One region of the Longispora sp. NPDC051575 genome, then DNA from elsewhere that is predicted to be linked to it. Evidence: riboswitches for the same ligand, from Rfam matches in the RefSeq annotation. Region 1 holds a riboswitch; the other holds the start of a gene.

Evidence for each region. Region 1 has a riboswitch for ZMP and ZTP ahead of glyA (serine hydroxymethyltransferase). Riboswitches for the same ligand answer to the same signal wherever they lie in the genome.
Region 2: linked by a shared signal. The riboswitch ahead of AB0M43_RS08475 (cyclodeaminase/cyclohydrolase family protein) and the one ahead of glyA (serine hydroxymethyltransferase) in region 1 are both predicted to bind ZMP and ZTP.

The regions. Positions count from the first base shown of each region.
Region 1 covers NZ_JBFAZP010000012.1:10,355-15,426, forward strand. The annotation lists gene AB0M43_RS32615 (bifunctional diguanylate cyclase/phosphodiesterase) at 1-974, opposite strand, end outside; gene ilvD (dihydroxy-acid dehydratase) at 1,168-3,012, shown strand; gene AB0M43_RS32625 (PaaI family thioesterase) at 3,065-3,472, opposite strand; ZMP/ZTP riboswitch at 3,531-3,618, shown strand; gene glyA (serine hydroxymethyltransferase) at 3,648-4,916, shown strand.
Region 2 covers NZ_JBFAZP010000003.1:212,665-217,736, forward strand. The annotation lists gene AB0M43_RS08445 (PadR family transcriptional regulator) at 1-245, shown strand, start outside; gene AB0M43_RS08450 (hypothetical protein) at 247-801, shown strand; gene AB0M43_RS08455 (MarR family transcriptional regulator) at 870-1,352, opposite strand; gene ribA (GTP cyclohydrolase II) at 1,354-1,974, opposite strand; gene AB0M43_RS08465 (cupin domain-containing protein) at 2,066-2,437, opposite strand; gene AB0M43_RS08470 (MarR family transcriptional regulator) at 2,512-2,955, shown strand; ZMP/ZTP riboswitch at 3,062-3,148, shown strand; gene AB0M43_RS08475 (cyclodeaminase/cyclohydrolase family protein) at 3,170-3,745, shown strand; gene AB0M43_RS08480 (bifunctional 5,10-methylenetetrahydrofolate dehydrogenase/5,10-methenyltetrahydrofolate cyclohydrolase) at 3,742-4,569, shown strand; gene AB0M43_RS08485 (epoxide hydrolase family protein) at 4,621-5,072, opposite strand, start outside.

The sequences.
Region 1 (5,072 bases):
GCCGCGTCGAGGATCCGCGCGTACATCCGGGTCTGGGAGCCGCCCGGGCCGGCCAGGATCTCGCGGAGCACGTCCTCGACGGCCTCCACGTCCTCCGGGTGCGGCAGCTCCAGGAACGACCGGGCCACGATGTCGCGCTCGATCAGGCCCAGCCGCCACGCCGCCGACGGGGACAGCCAGCCCACGTCGAGCCGGCTGTCCAGGATCATGGTCACGTCCGAGGCGCCGGCGACGATCGAACGGAAGTGCGCCTCGCGGTGGGCGAGCTCCGCCGCGTACCGCCGGGCGTCGCGCATCGTCAGCGCCTGCCGGCCGACCAGCGCGGCGGCGACGGCCGTGGCCGCGTACGCCGCGCGGACCGTCAACGGGCCCACCGTCACCAGGTGGTAGAGCGTCGCGCCCAGGGCGGCGGCCACCGGGAGCATCGACAGCCCCGTGCCCAGCCGGGGCAGCGGCGCGTGCCCGGCGGGGCCCGGACCCGACTCGCCCGTGGCCCGGACCACGGCCAGCACCAGCACGCCGACCCCCGCGAGCCACAGGACCAACCCCGCAGGACGGGTACCCGGCAGCGCCGCCCACCGCCACAGCACGTGCGCGAACGTCCCGGCGGACAACAGCCCCGCCCCGGCGGCGACCGCGAACACCGGACCCTTGGGCTGGCTGGCCCGCAGGCACACCGCCACCCCCGCCCCGCACACCACGGCGACCGTCGCGCCGGCCACGGTCACGATGGCCGGGGGCCGGACGATCCGGGGCCCCAGGATCAGCAGCCACACCACATAGGCCCCGCTGCCGGCGACGAGCAACCCGTCGAGCACCGCGCGGACCCGGGCACCCCAGCCGCACGGGCCGCCCCGCATCGTCAACAGGCCCGTGAGCAACAGGGCCGCGCAGCCGAGGCCGGCGAGGGTGGTCAGCCGGATCCCGATCCGCGCGTCGGCCGACAACGCCAGACCGTGGGCAAGGACAGACACCCCAAGACCGGCGACCAGCCACGGGGCCCTACCAAACGGAACAAGCGTGCGAGGGGGCACGAGATCTACTGTGCCGAACTTTTCTCTGATTCGGGACACACAGCGTGTCCGTTATCTGTCACGGAGTTTTCCCGCCCAGTGGGCGTACGGCGGGCCGATGGCGGGCGCCGGAGGGCGGTGGGAGACTCGTGGTATGCCTGAGCTGCGGTCGAAGACCTCCACCCATGGCCGGAACATGGCCGGCGCGCGTGCCCTGTGGCGTGCCACCGGCATGACGGACGGCGATTTCGGCAAGCCGATCGTCGCCATCGCGAACAGCTTCACGCAGTTCGTACCCGGCCACGTGCACCTCCGCGACGTCGGGAAGATCGTCGCCGGCTCGATCGAGGCGTCCGGCGGGGTGTCCAAGGAGTTCAACACGATCGCCGTGGACGACGGGATCGCGATGGGCCACGGCGGGATGCTGTACTCCCTGCCGTCGCGGGAGCTGATCGCCGACGCGGTGGAGTACATGGTGAACGCGCACTGCGCCGACGCGCTCGTGTGCATCTCCAACTGCGACAAGATCACGCCCGGGATGCTGCTCGCCGCGCTCCGGCTCAACATCCCCACCGTGTTCGTCTCCGGCGGCCCGATGGAGGCCGGCAAGACGGTCGCCATGAACGGGGTCGTCACCCACAAGCTGGACCTGATCGACGCGATGGTGGCCGCCGCCGACCAGGCCGTCTCGGACAGCGACCTGGACAAGATCGAACGCTCGGCGTGCCCGACCTGCGGCTCCTGCTCGGGCATGTTCACCGCCAACTCGATGAACTGCCTCACCGAGGCCATCGGGCTGGCCCTGCCGGGCAACGGTTCCGTGCTGGCCACGCACGCCATGCGCCGGGGGCTGTTCGAGGAGGCCGGGCGCACCGTCGTGCGGATCGCCGACGCGTACTACGCCAACGACGACATGTCCGTGCTGCCCCGGGCCATCGCGTCCCGGGCCGCGTTCGAGAACGCCGTCGCGCTCGACGTGGCCATGGGCGGCTCCACGAACACCGTCCTGCACCTGCTCGCCGCCGCCCGCGAGGCAGAGGTCGACTTCAACGTCGCCGACGTGGACGAGATCTCCCGCCGGGTGCCGTGCCTGGCGAAGGTCGCGCCGAACTCGCCGAAGTACCACATGGAGGACGTGCACCGGGCCGGCGGCATCCCCGCCCTGCTCGGCGAGCTGCACCGGGGCGGCGCCCTGCGCACCGACGTGTGGTCGGTGCACTCCCCGGACCTGGACTCCTGGCTGGCGGAGTGGGACATCCGCAGCGGATCCACGTCGGCCGCCGCGCTGGAGCTGTTCCACGCCGCGCCCGGCGGGGTGCGCACCGTCGAGCCGTTCTCCACCGACAACCGGTGGTCGAGCGTCGACACCGACGCGGCCGAGGGGTGCATCCGGTCCGTCGAGCACGCCTACTCCGCCGACGGCGGGCTCGCCATCCTGTTCGGCAACCTCGCCCCGGACGGCTGCGTGGTCAAGACCGCCGGCGTCCCCGACGACTGTCTCACCTTCACCGGACCCGCCAAGGTGTACGAGTCGCAGGACGACGCCGTCACCGCCATCCTCGGCAACCAGGTGGTGGCCGGCGACGTGGTGGTCATCCGGTACGAGGGGCCCAAGGGCGGGCCGGGCATGCAGGAGATGCTGTACCCGACCTCGTTCCTCAAGGGGCGCGGGCTCGGTCGGGCGTGCGCGCTGATCACGGACGGGCGGTTCTCCGGCGGGACCTCGGGGCTGTCCATCGGGCACGCGTCGCCCGAGGCGGCGGCCGGCGGGCTGATCAGCCTCGTGCGCGAGGGCGACCCGATCGTGATCGACATCCCGAACCGGGCGATCCGGCTGGACGTCGCCGACGACGAGCTGGAGGCGCGGCGGGTGGCCGAGGAGAAGCGGGACCGGCCGTACACGCCGGTGGACCGGGTGCGGCCCGTGTCGGCGGCGCTGCGGGCCTACGCCTCGATGGCGACCAGCGCGTCCGACGGGGCGTACCGGCTGGTGCCGTAGCCGGACCGGGCCGGCACCCGTGCCGGGCGCCCGCCCGTACCCGTCGAAAGATCTAGGCCAGGAGCGCGTAGACCGTCGAGACCTCGGCGGCCACGCCCTTCGACGCCGACAGCGTGATGGTCACGAAGGCGAGGCTCCGGCCGGCCTTCGTGACCGACGCGCGCACCAGGGTGTCCTCGCCCACGACCGGCCGCTGGAACGTCGAGGACAGCTGCACCGTCGTCATCGGGAAGAATCCGCCCCGGGTCGCCGACAGGGCGATCACGGACGCGGTGTCGGCGGCGGCCATCATCGCCTGCCCCGACAGCGCCCCGCCCTCCCGGGCCAGGTCGGCCGACCACGGCAGCCGCAGCGTCGCGGCGCCCTCCCCGACCTCCTCGACGACGAGCCCGAGTGCGAGCACCCAGGGCGCGAAGTTGGCGGCCAGAATCGCGTTGCCCTCCGCGGGCGTGAGTCCCATGGCGGCGAAGCATAACGGCTTGATCTCGTGATGGGAGCCCGCCGCAGGTCGACTAGCATGACAAGTACGCGACTGGCGCGGGTTTGGGTGGGCATAAACCACCGGGAAGCGACACTCGCCGGGCACCGTGCGCCTGGGTGCCGGGATCAGCGAAAACCATGTCTGGAGACGAGCAGTGCACGAGCCATCGATCTCGCACCTGGCCACCGAGGACCCGCAGATCGCGGGTCTGATCGAGGCCGAGGCGAAGCGCCAGTTCGAGAAGATCCGCATGATCGCCTCGGAGAACTACGTGTCGACCGCCGTGCTCGAGGCGACCGGGACCGTCCTGACGAACAAGTACTCCGAGGGCTACGCCGGCAAGCGGTACTACGAGGGCCAGCAGTTCATCGACCAGATCGAGACGATCGCGATCGAGCGGGCCAAGTCCCTGTTCGGCGTCGACCACGCGAACGTCCAGACCTACTCCGGCTCCCCCGCGAACCTGGCCGTCTACCTGGCCTTCCTGAACCCGGGCGACACCGTGCTCGGCATGGGCCTGCCGGCCGGCGGCCACCTGACCCACGGCTGGTCGGTCTCGGCCACCGGCAAGTGGTTCAACGCCGTGCACTACGGCGTCGAGAAGGAGACCGGCCTCGTCGACCTGAACAAGGTCCGCGAGCTGGCCCTGGAGCACCGGCCGAAGCTGATCATCTGCGGCGGCACGGCCATCCCGCGCACCATCGACTTCCCGGCCTACGCGGCCATCGCCAAGGAGGTCGGCGCGGTCCTGCTCGCCGACATCGCGCACATCGCCGGCCTGATCGCCGGTGGCGCGCACCCCTCCCCGGTCGGGTACGCCGACGTGATCTCCACCACCACGCACAAGACCCTCCGGGGCCCGCGCGGCGCGATGCTGATGTGCAACGCCGAGCACGCCAAGGCCATCGACAAGGCCGTGTTCCCCGGCCTGCAGGGCGGCCCGCACAACCACACGACGGCCGGTATCGCGGTGGCCCTCAAGGAGGCCGCGACCCCCGAGTTCGGCGTCTACGCCCACCAGGTCGTCGCCAACGCCAAGGCCCTCGCCGCCGCCCTCGTGGAGCGCGGCTTCGACCTGGTCTCCGGCGGCACCGACAACCACCTGATCCTCGCGGACCTCACGCCGAAGGGCATCGCCGGCAAGCCCGCCGCGCAGGCCCTCGACGCCGCCGGGATCGAGCTGAACTACAACTCGGTGCCGTTCGACCCGCGCAAGCCGTTCGACCCGTCCGGCATCCGGCTCGGCACCGCCGGGCTCACCACCCGGGGCCTCACCCCGGAGCAGATGCCGCAGGTCGCCGCATGGATGGACGAGGCGATCGGTGCGGCCCTCAAGGAGGACACCACCGAGCTCGACCGGATCGCCGGCGAGGTGTCCGACCTGCTCAAGGCCTACCCGATGCCCGGGTACGCGGCGGAGTAGCCACGCACTTCCCGGACCCCGGCGCCCCGCTCTTGTGGGGCGCCGGGGTCTTTTCAAGAGCATTTGATGGTTACGGTGGGGTGTGACCGGTGTCCGGCGGTTCGTCTGGGCTGCCCGGAGCGCCCCCGCCAAGCCGGGCGTTCCCGACCGGGAGTA
Region 2 (5,072 bases), on a different contig from region 1:
AGACCGGCCTGCCCGACATCCTCGAGGGCACCGTCTACCCGGCCCTGTCCCGCCTCGAACGCGAGGGCCGGGTCACCGCCCGCCTGGTCTCCTCGACCTCCGGCCCCGCCCGCAAGTACTACCGCCCGACCCCCGCCGGCTACGAGGCCCTCGCCACGGGCGCGGCCCAGTGGTTCGCCCTCGCCGACGTCGTGGGCGCGGTCCTCACCCGCCCGGTCCCCCCGGCCCCGATCGAAGGATCCTGAGATGTCCCACCCCGTGAGCTGGTTCGACCGGCTGCGCATCGAGTCCGTCGTGTGGTCCCTCGACCACCGCCTCTACGACCTGTCCCCGAGGTCGCGGATCGCCAAACGCCGCGAGGTGCGGGAGAACCTGCTGACCGCGTCCGCCGACATCGGCACCTCGGAGGCCCTGCGTAACCTGGGCGGCAGCCGCCGGCTCGCGGCCGAGTACCGGGCGGCGGAGTTCGACGGGGAGGTCCGCGCGAACTGGTTCACCGCGTTCATCTTCTTCATGACCGGACAGTTACTCATCCAGTCGCTGCTGACAGAGCGGGTCCTCGCCTTCAACGAAGGGCTCATGGCCGCGAACCCGGACGCCACGGGCACCTTCACCAGCAGTCGGTTCAGCTTCATCCAGGACGCGGCCACGTTCACCCTCGACCACGGTCAGGGCGTCTGGACCGGCGGCCGGATGACCGTCTGGGCCTGGGTCGTCTTCGCTGTGGCCACGATCCTCGTCGGCCGGCTGTGGCGGGCCGTGCCGGGATGGCGCCGGCTGACGAGCGCGAAGGTGATCTGAGGCGCTCGAACCCGAGACCGATGGAAACGTCCCACCCGGCTCCGACCACGACTGACGGCCGCGGCCGGTCAGGCCTCCTCGACCTCGCCCAGCCGCCCCAGGACCGCCTCACTGATCGTCGCCAACTGCTCGACCTGCTCGGGTGTCAACACGTCGAACAGGTGCCGCCGGACGGCCGCGACATGCCCGGGGGCGGCGGCGGCCAGCGTGTCGAACCCGGACTGGGTCAGCGTGGCCCAGTTGCCGCGCCGGTCGGACGGACACTTCTTGCGGATGACCCAGCCGTTCTCCTCCAGGCGCGCCACCGCGTGCGACAGCCGGCTCTGCGAGGAGTGCGTGCGCTCGGCCAGGTCGCTCATCCGCAGCGACCAGCCGTCGGTCTCCGACAGCATGGCCAGGATCATGTAGTACGTGTGCGGCAGGCCCGAGTCCCGCTGGAGCTGGCGGTCGAGGGCCTCCTCCAGGCGGCGCGTCGTGACCAGGTAGGCCAGCCACGCGCGCCGCTCGGAGTCGTTCAGCCAGCGGGGTTCGGCCAGCGTGCTGTTCGGCATGTCAGGCGGCGGGGGTCAGGTCGATCGTGTGACCCGTCCGTTCGACCTTGGCGTGCAGGTAGCGCAGGTTCGCCTCGGTGGCGTGCACCCCGGTGCGGGCGAGGACGCGGACGTCCACCCCGAGGGCGCGCAGCTGGGCGGCCTTGTCCGGGTTGTTCGTCAGCAGGTCGACCCGGGGCGCGCCGAGCGCGGTGAGCATCTGGGCGGCCGCCGTGTAGTCGCGCTCGTCGTCGGCGTGCCCGAGGGCCCGGTTCGCGGCGTACGTGTCCAGGCCGGTGTCCTGGAGGGCGTAGGCGTCGAGCTTCGCGTACAGCCCGATGCCACGGCCCTCCTGGCGCAGGTACAGCAGCCAGCCGCCGTGTTCGGCGATCCGCTCGACGGCCTCGCGCAGCTGCGGGCCGCAGTCGCACCGGGCGGAGCCGAACACGTCGCCGGTCATGCACTCGGAGTGCACCCGCACGAGCGGCACGTCCACGCCGGTCACGTCACCGAGGCCGATCGCCAGGTGTTCCTTGCCGTCGGCGAGGCCGGTGAAGGTCACGATCTCGGCGGGGGTGGTGAAACCGTCGCCGAAACGCAGCGGCACCGGGACCCTGGTCCGTATTCCGGCCGGAGCAATCATCGTTGTCCTCCACGGTGCTTGAGCGCTCAAGTTCCCTGTCGACGATACGGTGGGTCACCTTAACGATCAATGTGATCAACCTCGCGGAATATCAGACCGTCCACGGGGGCGTGATCCACGAACCGTCGGCGAGGGCCGCCCGCAGGCCCACGCTGGTGCTGACCCACGCCGTCAGCGGCTCGGCCCCGGTGTCGATGCCGAACAGGCCGCCGGCCGGCACGATGACGACGTCGCCGGCTGTCACGTCGTGCTTCCGGTCGTCCAGCGTGACCGTGGCCGACCCGGCGGTGATGCGCAGCACCTCCTCCCGGGTGACGCGGTGCGGGACGCCGGTCGTGCCGGCCGGGACGTCGACCTGCCACGCGGCGAGTTCGGCGCTGCCGCTGCGCGGGGCGGCGTAGGAGGTGAAGGTCGCGCCGTGGATCTCGTGGACGACGGCGTCGGAGGGGCGGACGACAGGCACGGTGACTCCTCAGAAGTAGACAAGTAGCTTGTCTAAATGGTCAACGATCTTGTCCGTGCTGTCAAACTGCTTTCATGGGTACCGACCACCGCGCGCTCGCCTACCTCGTACTCGCCGCCGCGAACACCCTCAGCGAGGCCATCCACGCGGGGGTGGTCGCCCGCGGCTTCGACGACGTCCGCCCCGCGCACGGCTTCGCGTTCGTCCGGCTCGCCCCCGACGGGGCCACCGTCGGACAGGTCGCCGAACACCTGGGCGTCACGAAACAGGCCGCCAGCCAGCTGATCGAGGAACTGACCCGCAAGGGGTACGTGGCCAGCCAGCCGCACCCGCGCGACGCCCGGGCCCGGCTCGTCACGCTCACCGACCGGGGCTGGGCCTGCACCCGGGCCGCCGACGCCGCGGCGGCCGAGGCGGTGGCGCGCTGGGCGGAGGTGCTCGGCGAGGACCGGGTCGGGGCCCTGGTCACCGACCTGGCCCGGGTCGCCGCGCCGGGCCGGCTGCGTCCCACCTGGTGACGCCGCCCTGGGCCGGTTCCCGGATGTCGCCGGCCCGCACGGGATCGTGGCCGGGTGCGCTCCGGCGACTGCGGAGCCAGGCGACGCCGGCGGCCCCTGGTAGATTCGGCCGTGCCGCGACTGGCGAAGGTGGATCACCACCGGGGAGCGGCAGCACACACACGTGACGGTGTCGTCCGCCTGGGCACCTCTGTCCCACCGACGGAGGTTCGCCGTGCAGGAATTTCTCGACCGACTGGCCAGCCGCAGTCCCGCCCCCGGTGGCGGGGCCGCCGCCGCGTTGCACGCCGCCCAGGGCGCGGCCCTGCTCGCGATGGTCGCCCGCTACAGCGACGGCCCGAAGTACGCGGGGCACGCGCCCCTGATCACCGCCGTGCTCACCGAGGCCGAGGAGCTGCGCGGCCGCGCCGTGGCCCTGGTCGCCGAGGACGCGGAGGCGTTCGCCGCCGTGGCCGCCGCGTACAAGGGGCCCCGGGAGGTGCTGGCCGCCGCCCTGGTGGACGCCGCGCGCCCGCCGGCCGCCGTGATCGCCGTCGCGGCCCGGCTGGTCGCGCTCGCCGAGGACCTGCTGCCCGTCGGCAACCGCAACGTGGTCACCGACGTCGCGGCCGCCGCCGAGGCCGCGCGCGCCGCCGTGACCACCTCCCGGGTCAACGTCGAGGTCAACCTCGCCGGCATCACCGACCCCGACGCGCGCCGCGACCTGCTCGCGACCCTCGCCGGGGTCGACGAACTCGTGGCCCGCGCCGACCGGGTCACCGCCGACGTGCGTGAGGGGCTGGCTGCGTGAACCTGTCCGGACGGGAACTCGCGGCCACCATCCGCGCCGACGTCGCCGCCCGGGTCGCCCAGGGGCCCGCGCCGAAGCTCGCGATCGTCACGGCCACCGCCGACGAGGCCAGCGCCTGGTACGTGCGCTCCCTGGCCACGGCCGCCGGCAAGGTCGGCATCACCTGCGAGGTGGTGGACCTCGGCCCGGCCGCCGACACCGCCACCATCACCGACGCCCTCCGGGGGCTCGCGGCCGACCCGGGCACGCACGGCGTCATCCTGCAGACCCCGTTGCCCGCCGGTGTGGACGCCCGGGAGGTGGCCCTGGCGATCGACCCCGCCCAGGACGTCGACGGCGCGAACCCGGAGAGCCTGGGCCGGCTCGTCTGCGGCCTGCCCGCGTACCCGCCCGCGACCGCCGAGGCCGTCGTCGCGCTCCTCGACCACCACGGCGTACCCGTCGAGGGTCGGGAGGCCGTGGTGGTCGGCCGGTCCACGGTGGTCGGCAAACCGCTCGCGCACCTGCTGCTCGACCGGGACGCCACGGTCACCGTCTGCCACTCCCGCACCGCCGACCTGGCGGCCGTCACCCGGCGCGCGGAGATCCTCGTCGTGGCCGTCGGCCGGGCCGGACTGATCCGCGCCGGACACGTCGCCCCGGGTGCGACCGTCATCGACGTGGGCACCCACCCGACGGCCGACGGGGGACTGGTCGGGGACGTCGACGCCGACTCGGTGGCCGGGGTGGCGGGGGCGCTGAGCCCCGTACCCGGCGGAGTGGGTCCCGTGACGACCGCCCTGCTGCTGCGGCACACCCTCGACGCGGCCCGGGCCCGGGCCTGAAAACGTCCCTGCCACGGTCATCCGGTGACCGTGGCAGGGACGTCGTCGTCCTCAGACCGCGCGGAAGAACTCCCGGACGTCGTCGACCAGCGTCGCCGGCTGCTCCAGCGACAGGAAGTTGCCGCCCCGCTCCACCTCGGTCCAGCGGGTCACGTTGTGGTCGCGCTCGGCGAACCGACGGATCGCCACGTCCGTCGTGGCGGTCGCGATCACGGCCGTGGGCACGGTGCCGCGCGGCTTCGGGGCCCAGGCGGCCGGGTCGTGGGCCGACTCGTAGTACAGGTTGGCCGACGAGCCGGCGGTGCCGGTGAACCAGTACACGCTGATGTTGGTCAGGAGGTTGTCGATCCCGACCGCGTCCTCGGGGGACGTGGCGGCGGCGTCGGTCCACTCCTGGAACTTCTCCGTGATCCAGGCCAGCTGCCCGACGGGGGAGTCGTGCAGGCCGAACGCCAGGGTCTGCGGGCGGGTCGACTGGATGGCGTTGAAGCCCATCATGTCGT